2 regions of the Stenotrophomonas sp. YJH_SMC_33 genome follow, and region 2 is predicted to be linked to the other one. Evidence: riboswitches for the same ligand, from Rfam matches in the RefSeq annotation. Region 2 holds a riboswitch; the other holds the start of a gene.
The links. Region 2 has a riboswitch for cobalamin ahead of btuB (TonB-dependent vitamin B12 receptor). Riboswitches for the same ligand answer to the same signal wherever they lie in the genome.

Region 1: linked by a shared signal. The riboswitch ahead of AC5P9W_RS10525 (epoxyqueuosine reductase QueH) and the one ahead of btuB (TonB-dependent vitamin B12 receptor) in region 2 are both predicted to bind cobalamin.

Annotation. Positions count from the first base shown of each region.
Region 1 is NZ_JCAFVJ010000005.1:152,583-163,396, forward strand. It holds gene AC5P9W_RS10480 (ribonucleoside-diphosphate reductase subunit alpha) at 1-63, shown strand, start outside; gene AC5P9W_RS10485 (ribonucleotide-diphosphate reductase subunit beta) at 211-1,230, shown strand; gene AC5P9W_RS10490 (LysE family translocator) at 1,365-2,000, opposite strand; gene AC5P9W_RS10495 (acyl-CoA thioesterase) at 2,153-2,554, shown strand; gene AC5P9W_RS10500 (NAD-dependent protein deacetylase) at 2,598-3,413, shown strand; gene AC5P9W_RS10505 (NADH:flavin oxidoreductase/NADH oxidase) at 3,535-4,635, shown strand; gene AC5P9W_RS10510 (LysR family transcriptional regulator) at 4,639-5,550, opposite strand; gene purU (formyltetrahydrofolate deformylase) at 5,665-6,516, shown strand; gene pncA (bifunctional nicotinamidase/pyrazinamidase) at 6,603-7,229, opposite strand; gene AC5P9W_RS10525 (epoxyqueuosine reductase QueH) at 7,285-7,971, opposite strand; cobalamin riboswitch at 8,133-8,347, opposite strand; gene AC5P9W_RS10530 (patatin-like phospholipase family protein) at 8,502-10,349, shown strand; gene AC5P9W_RS10535 (YfbO family protein) at 10,393-10,814, shown strand, end outside.
Region 2 is NZ_JCAFVJ010000006.1:170,929-181,742, reverse strand. It holds gene AC5P9W_RS11845 (cytochrome c biogenesis protein DipZ) at 1-1,189, shown strand, start outside; gene msrA (peptide-methionine (S)-S-oxide reductase MsrA) at 1,204-1,941, shown strand; gene AC5P9W_RS11835 (aminotransferase-like domain-containing protein) at 2,184-3,632, shown strand; gene bioD (dethiobiotin synthase) at 3,697-4,389, opposite strand; gene AC5P9W_RS11825 (GAF domain-containing protein) at 4,458-4,940, shown strand; gene AC5P9W_RS11820 (TfoX/Sxy family protein) at 4,937-5,299, shown strand; gene AC5P9W_RS11815 (histidine phosphatase family protein) at 5,390-5,968, opposite strand; cobalamin riboswitch at 6,112-6,334, shown strand; gene btuB (TonB-dependent vitamin B12 receptor) at 6,450-8,294, shown strand; gene gph (phosphoglycolate phosphatase) at 8,416-9,084, opposite strand; gene AC5P9W_RS11800 (class I SAM-dependent methyltransferase) at 9,147-9,938, opposite strand; gene AC5P9W_RS11795 (LysR family transcriptional regulator) at 9,935-10,814, opposite strand, start outside.

The sequences.
Region 1 (10,814 bases), on a different contig from region 2:
AGCCCGGACGAAGCCATCGCCTGCTCGCTGGAAAACCCGGAAGCCTGCGAGGCCTGCCAGTAACACACCGCGCGGTGGGTGCCGACCGTTGGTCGGCACTCGAGCACCTCGCACCTGTGGAGCCGAGCCACGCTCGGCCACAGCAGGGAAACACCCAGGTAGCGCCGGGCCACGCCCGGCGTTTTGACCCGAGAAGACAAGGAAACACCCATGGCCGACAAGCCCAAGCAGATGCTGCTCGATCCCGGTTTTGAACTGACCCTGCGCCCGATGCGCTACCCGCAGTTCTATGACATGTACCGGAACGCGATCAAGAACACCTGGACGGTGGAAGAGATCAACTTCCAGATCGACATCACCGACCTGCACAGCAAGATGTCGCCGGGTGAGCGCCACCTGATCCACCGCCTGGTCGCGTTCTTCGCCACCGGCGACTCGATCGTGTCCAACAACCTGGTGCTGAACCTGTACCAGCACCTCAATGCGCCGGAAGCGCGCATGTACCTGTCGCGCCAGTTGTATGAAGAAGCACTGCACGTGCAGTTCTACCTGACCCTGCTGGACAACTACCTGCCGGACCCGGAAGAGCGCGCCAAGGCGTTCTCGGCGGTGGAGAACATCGACTCGATCAAGAAGAAAGCCGATTTCTGCTTCAAGTGGATCGACTCGATCCAGGACCTGACCCGCATCGAGACCCGCGAGCAGCGCCGCCAGTTCCTGCTCAACCAGATCTGCTTTGCCGCCTGCATCGAAGGCCTGTTCTTCTTCGCTGCGTTCGCCTACGTGTACTACTTCCGTTCGCGCGGCCTGCTGCCAGGCCTGGCCTCGGGCACCAACTGGGTGTTCCGCGACGAAAGCGCGCACATGGAGTTCGCCTTCGAGTCGGTGCGCGTGGTGCGTGAGGAAGAGCCGGACCTGTTCGACGATGAAATGAAGCAGCAGGTCTACGACATGCTGGCCGAAGCCATCGAATGCGAAGTGCAGTTCGCCGAGGACGTGCTGTCCGGTGGCGTGGCTGGCATTTCCACCCGCGACATGCGCCAGTACCTGCAGCACTGCGCCGACCAGCACTTTGCCAAGCTGGGCATGGAAAAGAAGTACAACGTGCGCAACCCGCTGCCGTTCATGGAACTGCAGGACGTGCAGGAACTGACCAACTTCTTCGAACGCCGCGTCTCGGCCTACCAGGTCGGCGTGCAGGGCGAAGTCGCCTTCGACATGAACTTCTGATCGAACCGGTCAGGCCTGTCGCAACGAAAGACCCCGGCCAATGCCGGGGTTTTTTGTTGCGCGCCCGCTTTTGTAGAGTCGAACCATGCTCGACTGCTGTTCGCAAGAAAGTCGAGCATGGCTCGACTCTACAATCAGCGCCGCGCTTCCATCGCCATGCGCACCGCCAACCCGGCCAGCACCGTGCCCATCAGCCAGCGCTGCACCCTCTGCCAGGTGGGGCGCGCGGCCAGAAAGCCGGCGATGCTGCCGGCGGTCAGCGCGATCAGGCCGTTCACGCTGACGCTGACCAGGATCTGGGTGGAGCCCAGCACGATCGACTGCATCAGCACGCTGCCGTCGCTGTCCGGATGCAGGAACTGCGGCAGCAGCGACAGGTACATCACCGCGATTTTCGGGTTCAGCAGGTTGGTCAGGAAGCCCATCGTGAACAGCTTGCGCGGGCTGTCCTGCGGCAGGTCGCGTACCGCGAACGGCGAACGTCCACCCGGCTTGAGCGCCTGCCAGGCCAGGTACAGCAGGTACAGCGCGCCGCCGATGCGCAGCGCGTCATAGGCGAACGGCACGGTCATCAGCAGGGCGGTGATGCCCAATGCCGCGCACAGCATGTAGAACACGAAGCCCAGCGCCACCCCGCCCAGCGAGATCAGGCCCGCCATCGGCCCTTGGCAGATCGAGCGCGAGATGACGTAGATCATGTTCGGCCCGGGCGTGAGCACCATGGCCAGCGAAACCAGCGCAAAGGCCAGCAGGTCGGAAGTGGCGGGCATGGGCAGTCCTGGCAGCGGGCGTGGCGCAGTGTAACGCCTGCTGCAGGCGCGGCCTGCGCAGGCACCGCTGCCGGGTGACCGTTGCACGTGCATTCCGATGGCCATCACGCCGGTCGCTTAGAATCCGCAGCACCCCACACCGAAGCACCCCCATGACCCCGATCCCCGAGACCGTGCCGCCCATCGAAGTGCGCATGGCCGAAATCGTCTTTCCCAACCACACCAACCACCTGGGCACCCTGTTCGGCGGCCAGGCATTGGCGTGGATGGACAAGGCCGCCTTCCTGGCCGCCGCCCGCTACTCGCGCCGCACCGTGGTGACCGCGCGCAGCGACCAGGTCGACTTCAAACTGCCGATCCGCATCGGCCAGATGGTGGAAACCATCGGCCGCATTGTCGAAGTCGGCCGCAGCTCGATGAAGGTGGAGGTGGAACTGGTCGCCGAGGACCTGCACAGCGGCGAGCGCAAGCTGTGTACCCGCGGCCACTTCGTGATGATCGCGCTGGACGAGGAAGGCCACCCGATCGCGGTGCCGCCGCTGCCGGCCGCCTGAGCCGGCGCTTGCACGGGCGCTGCGGCGCCCCCATCTGGCAGCCATGACCTCGCCGCTGACCGACTTCATCGACCGCGCCCAGCGCCTGTTCGTGCTGACCGGCGCCGGTTGCAGCACCGCATCGGGCATCCCCGATTACCGGGATGCCGACGGCCAGTGGAAGCGCACCCCGCCGGTGACCTACCAGGCCTTCATGGGCGAGACCGCTACCCGCCAGCGCTACTGGGCGCGCAGCCTGCTGGGCTGGCCGCGCTTCGGCCTGGCCCGGCCCAACGGTACCCACCAGGCCCTGGCCGCACTGGAGAGCCGTGGCAAGCTGCAGGTGCTGCTGACCCAGAACGTGGACGGCCTGCACCAGCGCGCCGGCAGCCGTAACGTGATCGACCTGCATGGCCGCCTGGACCTGGTGCGCTGCATGTGCTGCGAGCGGCGCAGCGATCGCGGGGAGTTCCAGCAGCGCCTGCTGGACGCCAACCCCGGCTGGGACACGCTGGAGGCCGGCATCGCCCCGGACGGCGACGCCGACCTGGAGACCGATTTCTCCAGCTTCGTGGTACCCGGGTGCCCGCACTGCGGCGGGGTGTTGAAGCCGGACGTGGTGTTTTTCGGCGAGAACGTGCCGCGCGAGCGGGTGGAGGCGGTGCACGAGCACCTGCAGCAGGCCGACGCCGTGCTGGTGGTGGGCTCGTCGCTGATGGTCTATTCCGGCTTCCGCTTCGTGCAGGCGGCGGCCAAAGCAGGACTGCCGGTGGCGGCACTGAACCGTGGCCGCACCCGTGCCGACGACCTGCTGCAGTTCAAGGATGAACGCGATTGTGCTGAGGCGCTGGCGTCGGTTATCGAACCATCGGCTGGGTAGAGTCGACTGTCAGTCGACTCTACAGGCCACCCGCCGCCGCGAAACAGCGATCCATCCAGATGGTTGATCCGGGAGCCGCGCAGCGGTGCAATATGCCCCCCTACGTCGTCTCATCACCGTCTTGAGCCAGCTGTTCTCGCCGATCTCGTTCGGCCCCCTCACCCTGTCCAACCGCATCGTCATCGCGCCGATGTGCCAGTACTCCGCCGAAGACGGTCGCGCCAGCGACTGGCACGCCATGCACCTGGGCAACCTGGCGCAGTCCGGCGCCGGCCTGCTGATCCTGGAAGCCACGGCGGTCGAGCCGCGTGGCCGCATCAGCTGGGCCGACCTGGGCCTGTGGGATGACGGCACCGAGGCAGCGCTGGCGCAGGTGCTGGCCAGCGTCCGCCGCTGGTCGCCGATGCCGCTGGGCATCCAGCTCGGCCATGCCGGTCGCAAGGCCTCGGTGAACCGCCCTTGGGACGGCGGTAGCCAGCTGCCGGCCGACGATGCGCGTGGCTGGGCCACCGTGGCGCCGTCGCCGCTGCCGTTCCATGCTGCCGATCCGGCGCCGCAGGAACTGGACGAGGCCGGCATCGCCGAGCTCGTTGCTGCCTTCGCCGCCAGTGCGGTGCGCGCCGAGCGCCTGGGCTTCGAGCTGATCGAGCTGCATGCCGCGCACGGCTACCTGCTGCACCAGTTCCTGTCGCCGCTGAGCAACCGCCGCACCGATGGCTACGGTGGCTCATTGCCGAACCGCCTGCGCCTGCTCGTGGAAGTATTCGACGCCGTGCGTGCGGCGGTATCGGACAAGGTCGCCGTGGGCGTGCGCATCTCCGCCAGCGACTGGGTCGATGGCGGCTGGGATCTGGTGCAGAGCGAAGCGCTGGCCCAGGTGCTGGACGCGCGCGGCTGCAACTTCCTGCACGTTTCCAGCGGTGGCCTGGACGAGCGCCAGAAGATCACCGTCGGCCCGGGCTACCAGGTGCCGTTCGCAGCAGCGATCAAGGCCAAGGTGCGCATGCCGGTGATCGCGGTGGGCATGATCACCGAACCGGAGCAGGCCGAATCGATCCTGCGCCATCGCCACGCCGATGCGGTAGCGCTGGCACGCGGCATCCTCTACGACCCGCGCTGGCCGTGGCACGCTGCTGCCGCATTGCGCGACAGCGTGGAGCCGGCGCCGCAGTACCTGCGCTGCGAGCCGCGCGAGGCGCGTGGCGTGTTCAAGACGCGCTGAGGCTCACACCCGCCAAGCCGGCGCGATGCCGGCCTGAAGGTGATCGAACAGCGCGCGGATCTTGGCGGTGAAATCGCGGCGGTCGCTGACGCAGAAGTAGACCTCCATCGGTTCCGGGCGCCACGCGGTGTCGGCGCCGAACACCGCCTGCAGGCGGCCATCGCGCAGGTACGGCTCGGCCACGAAGGCGGCCAGCCGGGTGATGCCGGCACCGGCCGCCGCCAGCGTCGCCAGCGCATCGATGTCATCGCAGACCATGCTCGGTGGCAGCGCGGCGTCCACGCGCTGGCCGTCCTTCAGCAGGCCCCAGCGCAATGGCCGGCCATCGGTGGGGAAGCGGTGCAGCAGCCCGCGATGACCGCCCAGCTCGGATGGCTGTTGCGGGGTGCCGCGTGCCTTCAGGTAGGCCGGCGAGGCGCAGAACACGAACGGAACACGCGCCAGCTGCCGCGCCACCACCCCGTCCTCCAGCTGGGCCCCGATGCGGATGCTGGCATCCACCGCTTCCGGGCCATGCTGCACGGCGCGGTCGGTCAGGCGCAGCTCCAGCTGCAGTTGCGGGTAGCGCTGCTGCAGCGAAGGCAGCAACGGCGCCAGCACATGGCGGCCGAACGCACTGCTGCTGGCGATGCGCAGCGGCCCGGCCGGTTCGATGTCACCGGCGGTGACCATCGCCTGCGCGCGCGCCAGGTCGGCTTCGATGTGGCGCACCTGCGCCAGGTACAGCGCGCCGGCCTCGCTGAGGGCCAGCTGCCGCGTGCTGCGGTTCAGCAGCCGTACGCCCAGATGGGCCTCCAGCCGGTTGATGTTCTGGCCGACCGCGGTGGCGCTGATGCCAAGGATGCGGGCCGCGGCGGCAATGCTGCCGGTCTCTGCGGTGCGGGTGAAGCTGCGGATCAGTTGCAACAGGTTCATGACCGACCAGCTTGCCACGGGAAGATCAAAGTATCGCTTGGTACTGAACCAAGCAGGTCGGTTGCACCCGTGATCATCCGGCCGCTGGGCAGGGCGCTGCCCTACACTGTGGCGATGCGCCCCGATTCCATTCTTACCCTGTCCTGCCCCGACCGTACCGGCATCGTCTATCGCGTGTCCGGCCTGCTGTTCGACCACGGCTGCAACATCCTCGACGCCCAGCAGTTCGGCGACGAGGAAAGCGGCCGCTTCTTCCTGCGCGTGCATTTCGATCGCGATGCCGGCCTGCCGCTGGAGACCGTGCACGCCGCGATGGCCACGCTCGCCCAGGACTTCGGCATGGACTGGCAGCTGCACGATGGCCGCCGCCGCGCACGCCTGCTGGTGCTGGTCAGCAAACAGGGGCATTGCCTCAACGACCTGCTGTTCCGCGCCCACAGCGGCCAGCTGAAGGTCGACATTGCGGCGGTGGCGTCCAACCACGCCGACTTCGCGCCATTGGCCGCCTCCTACCAGGTGCCGTTCCACCACCTGCCGGTGACCGCCGATACGCGCGCGGTGCAGGAGCAGCAGATCATCGACCTGGTCGAGCGTGAGCGCATCGACCTGGTGGTGCTGGCGCGCTACATGCAGATCCTGTCACCCACGCTGTGCCGCGCGCTGGCCGGCCGTGCGATCAACATCCACCACAGCTTCCTGCCCAGCTTCAAGGGCGCGCAGCCGTACCACCAGGCGCACGCGCGCGGGGTCAAGATCATCGGTGCCACCGCGCACTACGTCACCGAGGACCTGGACGAAGGCCCGATCATCGAACAGGACGTGGCCCGCGTTGACCATGCGATGGCGCCGCGCGAACTGGTGCGGCTGGGCAGTGATACCGAATCGCTGGTGCTGGCGCGTGCGGTGCGCCGCCATGTGGAACACCGCATCCTGCTCAATGGGCATCGCACGGTGGTGTTCCGGTAATCGCCCATCCCGCGTCCGCCGGGCATGGCCCGGCGCTACCCATGGGCGCGATCCGGTAGCGCCGGGCCATGCCCGGCGGTCGCGCGTCAGGCGAGCGTAATCCCCGCCTTGCCCAGCGCCTCGCGTACCATCGTATCGTTGGCCTCGGTCACCGGCCGGGTCAGCTCCCACAGGAACTTCACCTTGAAGCCGGACTTCACCGCGTCCTGCGCGCTCCACAGCACGCAGTAATCGCGGGCCAGGCCGCACACGTGCACTTCGCGGATACGGCGCTCATGCAGCCAGCCGGCCAGGCCGGTGGCCGGGCGCTCGCCATCGGGACCGTGGTTCTCGCGGAAGGCGCTGTACGAATCCACCTGTTGGCGCGTGCCCTTGCGCAGGATCAGGTCGGCCATGGCCCAGTCCACGTCCGGGTGCAGAGCGGCGCCATCGCTGCCCTGCACGCAATGGTCGGGCCACAGGGTCTGCGGCTGCGCGTGCAGCAGGATGGTCTCGAACGGGCGTTGGCCGGGGTGCTGGCTGGCGAACGAGGCGTGATCGGCCGGGTGCCAGTCCTGGGTGGCCACCACCGTGCGGTAGCGGCGCTGCGCCAGCAGTCCGGCAATCGGTGCCACCAGCGCATCACCCTGGTCGCAGGCCAGCGCGCCGCCCGGCATGAAGTCCGGCTGCAGGTCGATCACCAGCAGGGCGACGTCGGCGGGCAGGGCGGTCATGGCAGATCCACTACAAGAGAAGGGGCGACCAGCGTGGCCGCCCCTCGCTCACACGTCAATCGCCCTGCGGCGTCCCAGCGTCCTGCCCGTAGTACAGCAGGCCGATTTTGATCCGCTCGCGGCCGTTCTCGCGACGGTGGCGGTTGGCATCGCGCAGCGAATACACGCAGCCGCAGTACTCCTGCTGGTAGAACTGCTCGCGCTTGCTGATCTCGATCATGCGGCTGGCACCGCCGCCCTTGCGCCAGTTGTAGTCCCAGTACTGCAGGCCTTCGTAGCGCGAGGCGGCGCGGATGCCGCAATCGTTGATCTGCGCCATGTTCTTCCAGCGCGAGATGCCCAGCGACGAACTGATGGTGTCGTAGCCGTGCTCGTGCGCGTACAGCGCAGTGCGTTCGAAACGCATGTCGAAGCACATCGTGCAGCGGATGCCGCGTTCGGGCTCGTTCTCCATGCCACGCGCACGGCTGAACCAGTTGTCGGTGTCGTAGTCGCAGTCGATGAAGGGAATGCCATGCTGCTCGGCGAAGCGGATGTTTTCCTGCTTGCGCAGTTCGTATTCCTTCACCGGATGGATGTTGGGGTTGTAGAAGAAGATCGCGTAGTCGATCCCGGAGGCGGTGATCGCCTCCATTACCTCGCCGGAGCAGGGCGCGCAGCATGAATGCAGCAGCAGGCGCTTGCCGTTGGCAGGCAGGGTCAGGGTGGGGCGTTGGAACTCGGTCATCGTCAGGTACCGCATGGACCGCCGGCAACGGCGGTGGCCCATGCATCTGTGCGTGGGTGGACAGGGCTGGCCGGATACCGTGAAAAGGACGCACGCGGCCGCACTGCCCGCACGCGCAGGTCAGCGACGGCCCCGGCACCCTCCCCGCGGAGAGTCCAGGTCGAGTCAGGGGACGGTCGTGTCCCCCGGCCGGGGCCGGTATTCGGGCTGATGGACACGGGCCGCAGCCCACCTACTACCTGCCGCTTCCCAGGCGCGAGCCCAGTGCTGTTGGCAGGATTCGTTTCCATTCACCGCTGCGGGGCAGCTCCGGAATGGGCGCGCCAGGCGCCTTCACCGGATTCCCGTTCAAATCCCTGTCGCCATCAACGCTGCGGCGGGGATACCTTCGGCGTGCCCACGGTGGACGCGTCGAGGGCAATGGTCAAGGATCAATGAAAGCTCGGGGCTCTGGTCCGTTTCTCAGGCCGTGAGAGCGCCGCTTGCCATACTGGGCATCGACAGACGGGAGGTGGCTCGTGGCGGCGAAGTACTGCGATCTGGTCATGAAAGGCGGCATCACCAGCGGCATCGTGTACCCCAATGCGGTACTGGCGCTGGCGCGCGAGTATCGCTTCAAGAGCATCGGCGGTACCTCGGCCGGCGCCATTGCTGCGGCGGTGGCGGCTGCGGCGGCATGCGGCGATCGTCGCCAGCAGGCCGGCGAGCACCTGCCCAGTGATGCCGGTTATGGGGGGCTGTCGGCGGTGTCGGCGCAGCTGTCGCGGCGCGGGTTCATCTACAGCCTGTTCCAACCGGCGCGGGGCGCGCGTGCGGCCTATCGGCTGCTGGTGGTGCTGACCGGCAATGCGGGCCTGCCACACAAGCTGCTGTGCCTGGCGGTGGCGGTATTCGAGATCGCGCCGCTGGAAGTGCTGGTGTCGCTGGCGCTGCTGCTGGGCCTGGGCGGGTGGGGCGGCGGCTGGAGCGGTGTGGCCGCCACGCTGCTGCCGTCGCTGCTGTGCGCCTACGGTGCCGGTGTGGCCGGTGCCGTGCTGCGCGTGGCCCGCGTGGCACGGCGCAACCTGCTGGGCCTGTGCAGTGGCCTCGGCCGCGATGCACGCAAACCGGCGTTGACCGAGTGGCTGCATGAGTGCCTGCAGCAGTTGTCAGGCAAGCCACTTGATGCACCGCTGACCTTCGCCGACCTGCACGACGCACCGCGCTATGCCGGCGAGCCGGACAGCCCGCACGCGATCAGCCTGCAGATGATCACCACCTGCGTCTCGCACAACGAGCCGCGTACGCTGCCACTGGGCGGCGCGCAGTTCTGGTTCCTGCGCGAAGAGTTCGAGCAGTTGTTCCCGGCCAGCGTGGTGCAGTGGCTGGTGGATCAGGCTGGCCCGCCGCTGGACGTGGAGGGGCGGCAGTACTACCACCTGCCGCAGGGCCCGAAGCTGCCGGTGCTGGTGGCCACACGCATGAGCCTGAGCTTCCCGTTGCTGATCAGCGCGGTGCCACTGCACGAACCCTCGCGCCGCGAGCGCCGCTGCGAACCCACCGCGCCGGCGGCCGACCCCGAGCACAACGTGGCCGACAGCATGGAAGGGCTGACCAGCGCCGGGCAGGCTTGCGGTCCGGTGATCACCGCCTTCCGCATCTGCTGGTTCTCCGATGGTGGCATCAGCAGCAACTTCCCGATCCATCTGTTTGACGCCGCATTGCCGCGCTGGCCGACCTTCGCCATCAACCTGGTCTACCCGCAGCACGCCGAAGACGTGAGCCAGGGCAGCGGTAGCCGGCAGGCACTGGAGCATGCCGTGTTCCTGCCCACCGAGAACCGCCACGGCTGGCAACGGCATTACCAGTCCATTGCCACGCCGCTGGCCGCAGCCGAGCTGGGGCGTTTCCTGTTCGCGGTGGTGGCGACCATGCAGAACTGGCGCGACCTGCTGCAGGCGCGCGCGCCGGGTTATCGCGACCGCATCGTGCATGTGAGCCTGCAGGGCGACGAAGGTGGCATGAACCTGGACATGCCGCAGGAGGTGCTGACCCGCATCGCCGACAAGGGCAGCCTGGCCGGTGCGCGGTTCTGTTCGTTCTCGTTCGAGAACCACTACTGGATCCGCTGGCGCAACCTGGCCTCGGCCTACCAACGGTACACGCTGGAAGTGGCCCGTACCGACGACCCGGCGCAGCAGGTACTGGCCTATCGCGCGGCGTACTCGATGGTCGCTCGCGGCGAACCGACACCGCCGTCGTACAAGCTGGGCTCGGAAGACAAGCGTCGCGGCTCGCAGCAGCTGTGGGCGCAGATGGTCGAGCAGGGCCGAACCTGGGAGGACCTGGGCCCTGACCTGACCGACGGCGCACCGCGTCCGCTGCCGCAGATGAAGGTGACGCCGATCTACTGAGCGCGATCGATACAATCGTGCTTCATGCTGCAAGGAGCTGTGGATGTCTGCCCGCCAGGAACTGTTGGATCTGCTTGAACGCCTTGATGCCCGCGACCCGGAGCACCTGCCGGTGGTGCCACTGGCCGCGTACTTCGAAGGCAATGATTTCGAAGAATGCATCGCGCCCAACCAATGGGGTTTCGGCCGTCCGCCGATTGCCGAGCTGTACGCGCGCCTGGCCGCGATTGCCGAAAAGCCCGAGGTGGAAGGCGTGTATGTAGGCCTGCACCAGGACTGGAGCAGCGCATTGGAAGACGACAGCGAATGGCCTGCCGCAGAGAACGTGCACGTGCTCACCCGCGCCGACGTCGAGACCGTGGAAGGCTGGCTGCAGGGTCTGGAATGCGACGGTGTGGGTGAAGGCTGGCCCTACGGCCAGCACATCGACGCCCCCGTACCCTCGCAAGGCCACCGCGTGCTGAC
Region 2 (10,814 bases):
GGGCGACGTACTGCGCAAGGTGCTGGGCGTAGCCGCGCTGCTGGCGGTGGTGGCGATTGGTCTGGGCTGGGATACCGGCCTGCTCACCCGTCTTTCGACGGTCAGCACCGCACGCATCGAGCAGGGCCTGCTGGATGCGGTACCCGGTGCGCAGCCGGCGGCACCGCCGATGATGATGATGGCCGGTGCCAACGCCGCAGCCGATGCACCGCTACCGGTGGAAGGCACCCTGCCCGCGCTGGACGGCGCCACCGGCTGGCTCAACAGCCCACCGCTGACGGCCCAGCAGCTGCGCGGCAAGGTGGTACTGGTCGATTTCTGGACGTACTCCTGCATCAACTGCCTGCGCGCGATGCCGTTCGTGCACGAATGGGAACGCCGCTACCGTGACCACGGCCTGGTGGTGGTCGGCGTGCACACGCCGGAGTTCGCCTTCGAGCGTGACCCACGCAACGTGATGAAGGCGGTGCAGCAGCTGAAGGTCGAGTACCCGGTGGCGCTCGACAACCAGTACACGATCTGGCGCGCGTTCAACAACCGCTACTGGCCGGCGCAGTACTTCGTCGATGCGCAGGGCAACATCCGCGGCCACCAGTTCGGCGAAGGCAACTACGCGCGCTCGGAACAGGTGATCCGTCGCCTGCTGGCCGAAGCCGGGCAGACGAACCTGCCGCCACCGGCCGATCCCGCTGCCGCCGACCTGAAGGGCGTGGCCGTGCAGGCCGACATGGGCAACCTGCGCTCGCCGGAAACCTACCTCGGCCACGCCCGTGCCGAGCAGTTCGCCTCACCCGGCGGACAGCGCAGCGACAGCGCGTTCGACTACACGCTGCCGACCACCCTGGCGTTGAACCAGTGGGGACTGTCCGGCCACTGGACCATTACCGACGAGGCCGCAGAGCTGCAGCGGGCCGGTGGCCGCATTGCCTTCCAGTTCCATGCGCGCGACCTGCACCTGGTGCTGGCACCGACCCGCGACGGCACGCCGGTGCGCTTTCGCGTCTGGCTGGACGGCAAGCCGCTGCCCTCCGCCGATGCCGGCAGCGATGTCGATGCCGATGGCAGTGGCGTGGTCGACGAGCACCGCCTGTACCAGCTGGTGCGCCAGCGCGGCACGGTCGGTCCGCACCGCTTCGAGATCGAATTCCTCGATGCGGGCGTGCAGGCCTATGCCTTCACTTTTGGTTGAAACCGGAGGACATGATGAAACTCTCCTTTGAACAGGGCATCGCCGCCGGTGTCGCCGGACTGGTGGCCACCGCATTGATCGCCGGTGTGCTGCTGGTCGACCACGGCGCGGCTGCGGCGCCGGTCGAAGCCAGCGCGCAGACCCAGGCACTACCGGCACCCACGGGCGATGCGGCGTTCCGCGATGACGCGACCCACGCCAGCGTGGTGTTCGCCGGCGGTTGCTTCTGGGGCGTGCAGGGCGTGTTCCAGCACGTCAAGGGCGTGAGCAATGCGGTGTCCGGCTACATCGGCGGCAGCGCCGCCGACGCGCGTTACGAGCGGGTCAGCAGCGGCCAGACCGGCCACGCCGAAGCAGTGAGGATCGACTACGACCCGCGCCAGGTCAGCTACGGGCAGTTGATGCAGGTGTTCTTCTCGGTGGCACACGACCCGACCCAGTTCAACCGCCAGGGGCCGGACCACGGCAGCCAGTATCGATCGGCAATCTTCACCGATGACGCCCGCCAGCAGGCAGCCAGCCGCGCCTACATCGCCCAGCTCGGCCAGGCCGGCAGCTACCGCGCACCGATCGTCACCCAGCTGGTCAGCGGCCAGCGCTTCTACCCGGCCGAAAGCTACCACCAGAACTACATGGCGAACTACCCGCAGGCCGCCTACATCCGCTACTACGACGCACCGAAGCTTGCGGCGCTGGGCAAGCAGTTCCCGGCGCTGTACCGGCGCGAGGCGGCGCTGGTGCCGATGCGGTAGCCGGCATTCCCCCTTGGCCTGACCGACGCTCGGCGGTGCTCTCTGTAGAGCCGAGCCCACGCTCGGCTGCTGTTGGCGGAAGTGCAGCCGAGCATGGGCTCGGCTCTACACACAAAAAAAGACGCACGGCCATCCAGCCGTGCGTTTGGGAAGTATCGGCCGTGCCCCGATCAGGCCCGGCCGACAACGACATGCTAGGCTCGCCATCATCATGGGTACAGCACCAGATCGCGGGATATTCGATGGATACAGATGACCAGGCCTCGATGATTCCCCCCCGCTATCAACGGCTGTCGGATGAGTTGGCCGAAGCCATTCATGGTGGCCGCCTTCCGGTCGGCAGCCGCCTGCCTTCGCTGCGGCAGATGGCCCTGCAGCGCAGGCTCAGCCTGAACACGGTGATTGCCGCCTATCGCCAGCTGGAAGATGCCGGACTGGTGATTCCGCGGCCGAAGGCGGGCTTCGAAGTTGCGCCGCGGCTGTCGGTGCCGGAGCGTTCGCTGCGCGACACCCCATCCGCGCCCACCGCGCCGCTGCAGCAGGTCCTGATGGCCCGGGTACTGGAAGCACAGCGCCGCCCGGGTGTGGTCGATCTGGCCTTCGCCGGCCCACGTGGTCGCCAGTTCTATCCCGGCGCGCAGCTGGCCCGGCATACCGCGCAGGTGCTGCGCCACGGCCAGCAGACGGTGGAGACCTATGCGAGACCCAACGGCTCCCCCCGGCTGCTGGCACAGATCGTGCGCCGCAGTCCGCGCATGGGACTGCACACCCACGCCGAGCGACTCCTGCTGACCCATGGTGCGATGGAAGCCCTGCAGCTGGCGTTGCGCGCGGTCACCCAGCCCGGTGACGCGGTGGGCATCGAGGCGCCGTCCTACTTCAACCTGTATCCGTTGCTGGCCAACCTCGGCCTGCAGGCCATCGAGTTGCCCACCCACCCGCAGCACGGACTGGACGTGGATGCACTGGATGCGCTGCTGGAGCACAGGCCGCTGGCCGCACTGGTGGTGATGCCGACCGTGCACAACCCGCTCGGCTGCACCATGCCGACCGCCGCCAAACAACACCTGGCCGAACTGGTCAACGCACGGCAGCTGCCGCTGATCGAGGATGCGGTGTACGCCGAGCTGCAGTTCTGCGAACCGCCGGCACCCTTGCTGAAAGCCTTCGATCGCGATGGCTGGGTGATGGTGGTCGGTGGCTTCTCAAAGACACTGGCGCCGGATTACCGCATCGGCTGGCTGGATGGCGGCCGCTTCGCAGAGCGCATCGCACTGCTGAAGTTCCAGTCCACCGGCGGCGAGCCGCAGCTGCTCGGCGATGCGGTGGCCGCGTATCTGGAAGCAGGCAGCTACGAGCACCATCTGCACCGCATGCGCCGCCTGTACCGCGAACAGGTCGGGCGGCTGCGCCAGCTGGTGGCCGAACACTTCCCGGCCGGCACCCGCGCCACCGAACCGCAGGGCGGCTTCCTGCTGTGGCTGGAACTGCCGGGCGTGGACACGCGCGAGCTGTTCGAGCGAGCGCTGCTGGAGGACATCGTGTTCATGCCGGGCCAGGTGTACTCGCGCGGCGCACGCTACCGCCACTGCCTGCGGCTGTCGTGCTGCCAGAGCCTGGATGCGCGCTTCATCGGTGCGGTGGAGCGGCTGGGTGCGATCGCACGGGAGCTGGCGGCTGCAGCACGGTAGTGCCGGCCGCTGGCCGGCAACTGCATGGACGTGATTCATCGAGGTTGCCGGCCAGCGGCCGGCACTACCCCAGGTCGTCGAACAGATGCGCGCTCAACGCTTCACCATCCGCCCCCGGCAGATGCGGCAGCCGTCCCCAGCACGGCATCGGCAGGCGCTGCTGCAGCGTGGCGATGTTCTCGTCCTGGCGCTGCATCGCAGGATCAATGTGGTTGCCGATCCAACCCAGGCGGTCCACGCCGCTGGCCTGCAGTGATTGCGCAGTCAACCGCGCATGGTTGACGCAGCCAAGCCGCATGCCCACCACCAGCAGCACCGGCAGCTGCAGCGCACGCACCAGGTCGAGCTGGTCCAGCGTGGCCGAAACCGGTGCCAGCCAACCGCCAACCCCCTCCACCACCACGATATCGGCCTGCGCGCGCAGTCGCGCGAACGCGGCCACGATCGGCGCCAGTTCCACCTGCACGCCGTCCTCGGCCGCCGCCAGCTCCGGTGCCAGCGGCTGCCGCAGCGCATACGGGTTCAGGTCGGCATAGTCCGGCACCGGCCAGCTGGCCGCCTGCAGTGCCAGCGCGTCCTCGTTGCGCAGGCCCTGCCCCAGGTCTTCGCTGCCACTGGCCACCGGCTTCATGCCGACTGCACGCAGGCCGCGCCGGCGCAGCGCATGCAGCAGCGCAGTGCTGGCCGCGGTCTTGCCGATTTCGGTGTCGGTGCCGGTAACGAACAGGGCGGGCGGCAGCGTGGCAGGCAACGGCATCGATTGGCTCCAACAGGGCAACAGAGCGTGCATTATCGCCGGCCCGTCGCGCTTGCTAGACTGCGGGCATGTTCGCCAATGCCTCGCTCACCGGCAGCAAGCCGGAACAATACGCCCAGCTGCTGGAACAGGCCCGTGGCCTGGTCTACGCCGAGTCCGACCGCATCGCCAACGCGGCCAACCTCTCCGCACTGGTCTACCACGCCCTGCCCGACCTGAACTGGGTGGGTTTCTACCTGTACGATGGCAAGGAACTGGTGGTCGGCCCGTTCCAGGGCCTGCCGGCCTGCGTGCGCATCCCGCTGGACAAGGGCGTGTGCGGTGCCGCCGCCAGCCAGCGGGTCACCCAGCGCGTGGAGGATGTCGACGCCTTCCCCGGCCACATCGCCTGTGATTCGGCCTCGCGTTCGGAGCTGGTGGTGCCGCTGCTGCGCGGCGATGAACTGATCGGCGTGTTCGACATCGACAGCCCGAAGGTGGGCCGCTTCGATGCCGACGACCAGGCCGGCCTGGAAGCCATCGCCCGCGTGTTCGTCGAGGCGCTGGGATGAACGCACCCAAGCTGCGCAACATCGGCCCCAAGAGCGCGGCCTGGCTGCGCCAGGTCGGCCTGCGCAGCCGCGACGACCTGGTCGCGATCGGAGCGGTCGGTGCCTTCGTCAAGGTCAAGCGTGCCGGCTTCAAGCCCAGCCTGAACCTGCTGTACTCGCTGGAAGGTGCGTTGCTGGACTGCCACTGGCAGGAACTGAGCGAGCCGCAGCGCGATGCGCTGGTACAGGACTATGAAGCGCGCATCGCCGCGCATCCGCTGAAGGCGGCCGGCCCGGCGTCGGGCCCGGTGCATGAGCAGCGCTTCGATGCCGACGATGACGCGGAAGACAGCGTTGCCGAGGATGCGGACGAGGATTGACGGCATGGTAGTGCCGGCCGCTGGCCGGCAACTGCATGATCTTCGCAGCGTTTCCGAGGCTGCCGGCCAGCGGCCGGCACTACCGATGGGTCAGGGCTGCTGCAGCTCCAGCAATTCGCCCACCAGCCCGGCCTCACCGCGCTCCAGCCACACACGCAGGCGCGTGCCATGGTCGATGCGCAGCGCCCAGCACAGCGACATCGGCAGGCCGCAGACCTTCGACAGCACCATGCGCAGCGGGCCGCCATGGCTGACCACCAGCGTCGGCACCGGATCGTCATCATCGAGCAGGCGATCCAGCGCGCGCGCGATGCGCCGCTCGAAGTGGCCCCAGCTTTCGCCGTTCGGCGGCGGGAACGCATGCGGGTCAGCATGGAAGGCAGCCAGTGCATCCTCCGGCAGGTCGAACAGCGACTGCCCGTCCCAATCGCCGAAATCCAGTTCCTCCCATTCCTCGTCCGCTTCCACGTCCAGCCCGCGCGGCGTGGCCAGCGCCATTGCCGTGTGCAGCGCGCGCAGCCGCGGCGAACTGATCACCCGCTCCCAGGGCTGCGCGGCGTAGGCGTCGACCAGTTCCTGCGGCAGGCGGGCCAGCTGCGGTGGGTCGCTGCGGCCATCGAGGAACTCATCGCGACCGTTGCCGGCATGGCGGACCAGGTCGAGGATCATGCGTGCGTTCCGTACAGGCAACGCGGGGACAGCGGAAAACGGGCGGACATCGGCAACGGCACCACGGGATCGAGGGACCATTCTAAGGGCACAGCAAAGGCAGTCGAGCAGGCGCGACGCAACGGGACTGCCTGCGATGCCGTAGACTGCGCGCACTTCCAGGTGACCTGCGGCCACGGCCGGCAGGTTGAAACGGGAAGCCGGTGACGCGTGATTCCACGCCAGGCCGGCGCTGCCCCCGCAACGGTAAGCACGTCAGTTCCGGGCAACACTGCCACTGTGCCTCAGGCATGGGAAGGCGCCTGGACGGCGGCCTCGCGCCGCCCGGCGGCAAGCCCGGAGACCGGCCCGGAAGCCTCAGGTCGCGATGCGGTGGGCATGGCGCTGGATGACCGTGGCGTGCGCTGCGGCATCGGCGCGTGCCTGCCTTCGCGGCTCCTCCCCTTCGCCACGCGGGCGTGCGTGGCACCTGGAGTCCCCCATGAAGCTGCAGTCCCGAATGTTGTCCCTGGCCGTGCTGGCCGCCCTGCCCGCGCTGGCCCAGGCCGCCAATGACACCACCGCGCTCGACCAGATCCTGGTCACTGCGACCCGCACCCCGATCGCCCTGCAGGACAGCATCGCGCCGGCCCAGGTGATCGACCGCGCGCAGATCGAATCCAGCCAGGCCACCTCGCTGCAGGAACTGCTGCGCGGCCGCGCCGGCATCAACCTGACCAATGCCGGCGGCTTGGGCAAGCAGAGCTCGCTGTTCCTGCGTGGCACCAACTCCGGCCACACCGTGGTGCTGGTCGATGGCGTGCGCATCAACATCGCCGACCTCGGCCTGGCGATGTACCAGGACCTGCCGCTGGCACAGATCGAGCGCGTGGAGATCGTGCGTGGCCCGCAGTCCAGCCTGTATGGCGCGGACGCCATCGGTGGCGTGATCCAGATCTTCACCCGCCGCAGCCAGGGTGACTTCGCCCCGCATTTCCAGCTCGGTGGCGGCAGCAATGGACTGCGCGAGGCCAGTGGCGGCATTGGCGGCGGCACCGAACGCGGCTGGTTCGGCGCTGACATCGCCTACCAGCATTCCGATGGCATCGATGCCTGCCGCGGCTCCTCCTCGGTGTTCACCGCGGGCTGCTTTGCCGACGAGCATGACCGCGACGGCTACCGCAACCTGTCCAAGAGCCTGCGCGGTGGCTACACCTTCAACGACCAATGGAACGTGGAAGGCAGTGCATTGCGTGCCGACGGAAAGAACCATTACGACGGCTACTACAACTATTCGGAAACCCGCCAGCAGGTGCTGTCCGGCAAGCTGCGCTACACCCCGTCCGAACGCCTGGCGTTCACCGCCAATGTCGGCCGCAGTGACAACGAGTCGGACAACTTCGGCGACTTCGATGCCCGTGGCAGCGCCCAGACCCATCGTGACAGCGCCTCGCTGCAGGGCGACTTCGGCATGGCCGAAGGCCAGCTGCTGAGCACCGGCGTGGACTGGAGCGAAGACAACCTGGATGGCAGCAGCGCCGGGTACCTCGTCGACAGCCGTCGCAACACCGGCGTGTTCGTGCAGTACCAGGGCCGCTTCGGCCGCCACCAGCTGCAGGTCAGCGCACGCAACGACGACAACCAGCAGTTCGGCAACCACGCCACCGGCAGCGCCGGCTGGGCGATGGAAATGGGCCACGGCCTGCGCCTCAACGCCAGCTATGGCACCGCGTTCAAGGCGCCGACCTTCAGCGATCTGTACGACCCGTGGAGCGGCGTGCCGACGTTGAACCCGGAGAAGTCCAAGAGCGCCAACCTGAGCGTTTCGCAGCAGGGACAGGGCTGGCACTGGGGCCTGGACGTATATGAAACCCGCATCGATGATCTGATTACCTACGATGCGGCGACCTTCAGGATGCAGCAAGTGGAGAAGGCCCGCATCCGCGGCGCCGAACTGACCGGTGGCGTGCTGCTGGCCGGCTTCGACATCAACGCACAGCTCAGCTACACCGACCCGCGCAACCGTACCCATGGCAGCACCCAGTTCGACAACTGGCTGCCGCGCCGCGCGCAGCAGACCGCACGCCTGGACATCGACCGCCGCTTCGGCGACTTCCGCGCCGGTCTGACGGTTCAGGGTTCAGGCAAGCGTTATGACAATGCGGCCAACACGGTGAAGGTGGCGGGTTACGGTACGCTGGACCTGCGCGCCGAGTACGCGCTGACGCCGTCGTGGACGCTGCTGGCGCGTGCCGCCAATGTGTTCGATCGCCGCTACGAGACCGTGGCGTGGTTCAACCAGCCCGGCCGCGAGTACCAGCTGAGCGTGCGTTACCAGCCGAAATGAAGGCGCGCGCCGGGCATCGCCCGGCGCCTCCTGATGCCATCGACGCATGGCGTCGATCTACTGTAGAGCCGAGCCCATGCTCGGCTCACGCAATGAAAAGCAGCCGAGCGTGGGCTCGGCTCTACGCCCGAACGCCCGCGGCCAACCCCGGCAACTCACGCAGGTCGTCGATCACTGCCACCGCGTGCGCGCTGCCCAGGTCCAGGCCGCGCGGATAGCCGTAGCGCACCAGCGCGATCGGCATGCCCGCATCTTCGGCGGCGCGGTAGTCGGTCAACGAATCTCCCACCATCAGGCACGCCTCCACCGGCAGCGCGAAATGCGCGGCGATGTGCCGCAGCGGTTCGCCACTGGGCTTGCGCTGCGGCAGCGAATCACCGCCCAGTATCAGCGCGAACGCATCACCAATGCCCAGGTGCTGCAGCAGCGGCGGCACCAGTGCTTCGGGCTTGTTGGTGCAGATCGCCAGTGGCACGTCGCGCGCGCGCAGCTGCGCCAGTGCGTCGGCCACGCCATCGAACAGGCGCGGGCTGCGCAGCAGGCATTCACGGTAGTGCACCATGAACACCGGCATCACTTCGACCAGGTCGACCTCGCGGCCTGCCGCATGCACGGCCTGTTCGACCAGGCGGCGCACACCGTCGCCGATCCAGCCGAGCACGGTGGCTTCCGGCACGCGTGCCATGCCGATGTCCTCCAGCGTGCGGTTCAGCGCTTCGGCGATATCAGCTGCGCTGTCGACCAGCGTGCCATCAAGGTCGAACACGACCAGTGGATAGGGATACGACAAGGAACGGCACCTGCACGACGTGGGCCCCCATTGTACGCCGCTGGTTTCCGCGCCGATCCGCCTCAACCGATCCGGCGCGCTCGGGTGGCCAGGAAGGTGGGAAGATAACGGTCGATCAGGAAGCGCGGCCGCGGCTGCCAGTCTTCCATGAAGCGATCGATGACGAAGCCGGCATCCAGCTGGCCACCAATCAGCTCGGTCAGGCTGTGGCCAAAGGTCAATGCGTCGCCACGGGCCAGCTTCGCCTCGCGTTCGGCTTGCGGCAGGTCTTCCAGGTCCGAATAGGGAATGGCGTACTGCGGACGGATCAGGCCCTGTGCATCCAGCTGCGGATCGCGCGCACCCACGAACAGCACCGGATTGTAGAAACTGGCCATCAGCATGCCATCGCGCGCCAGCACGCGGCGGCATTCAGTCCATACCGGGCGCACGTCAGGGACGTAGAGGTTCGAGATCGGGTGGAACACCACATCGAAACTGTCATTGGCAAACACGTGCAGGTCGCGCATGTCACCCTGCACGGTGCGCAGCTGCAGGCCATCGCGCGCGGCGACCGCGCGGTCCTGTTCAAGCTGCCCGTCGGAGAGGTCGAACACGGTGACATCGGCGCCAGCGGCAGCAAGCACCGGTGCCTGTTGGCCACCACCCGAGGCCAGGCACAGGATGCGACGGCCGCGCACGTCGCCCATCCAGTCCAGCGGCAACGCGCGCGGCGTCAGGTGCACCTGCCAGCGGCCTGCGCGCGCGGCAGCAATCGTTGAGCTTTCCACCGCGCGCGACCATTCGCGCGCTTCACTGGCCTGGCGGTCCCACGCAGCACGGTTGTGGTCGATCAAGGCCTGTCCATGGTTCATGTGTCCTCCTTGCCCGGCGGGCGCCAATCCAGATCCTGGAAGGCCGGGCCGGCGAAGCACTCGCCCAGGAAGTCCAGGAATCGCCGCATGATAGCGGGCTGCTGTCGCCGTGATGCGTACACGGCATGAATGCCGAGCTCGTCCAGACTGAATTCGGGCAGCAGTTCGACCAGTTCGCCACTGCGCAGCATCGGCGCCACCTGGTAGGTCGGCAGCATGGCGATACCGGCACCGGCCCGCACCGCCTCCAGCAGCAGCGATGCCTCGTTGGCACTGATGTTGCCGCCCACAGCCACCGACAGCGAACGGCCATCGCGGTGCAGCTGCCACAGGCTCTTGCCGACGTAGTGGTGGGTCAGGCAGTTGTGCGCGGCCAGGTGTTCGGGAGCGGTTGGCGTACCGCGCGCCTCCAGGTAGGACGGCGTCGCGCACAGCACCGAGCGGCAGGTCGCCAGCCGCCGTGCGATCAGGCTGGGATCGATCTGGCGCGCGATGCGCACGGCCAGGTCCACCCGTTCTTCCACCAGGTTCACGGTGCGGTCGACCAGCAGCAGTTCGATGCGCGCGGCAGGATGGCGCGCGACGAAACCGGCCACCGCTCGTGCCAAGTGGCTCTGCCCGAACGACACGCTGGCGGTCACCCGCAGCGTGCCGTGCGGTTCGGGATCATCGCTGGCCAGCTCGCCCTGCAGTTCCTCACTTATCGCCAGCATCTGCCGGAAGCGCGCCAGCGCCGCTTCGCCGGGGCCAGTCAGGCTGACCCGCCGTGTGGTCCGGTGCAGCAGGCGCGCGCCCAGCCAACCCTCGACCTCGGCCAGGTAACGGCTGACCATCGCCCGTGACATGTCCAGCACCTCTGCCGCTGCGGTCAGGCTG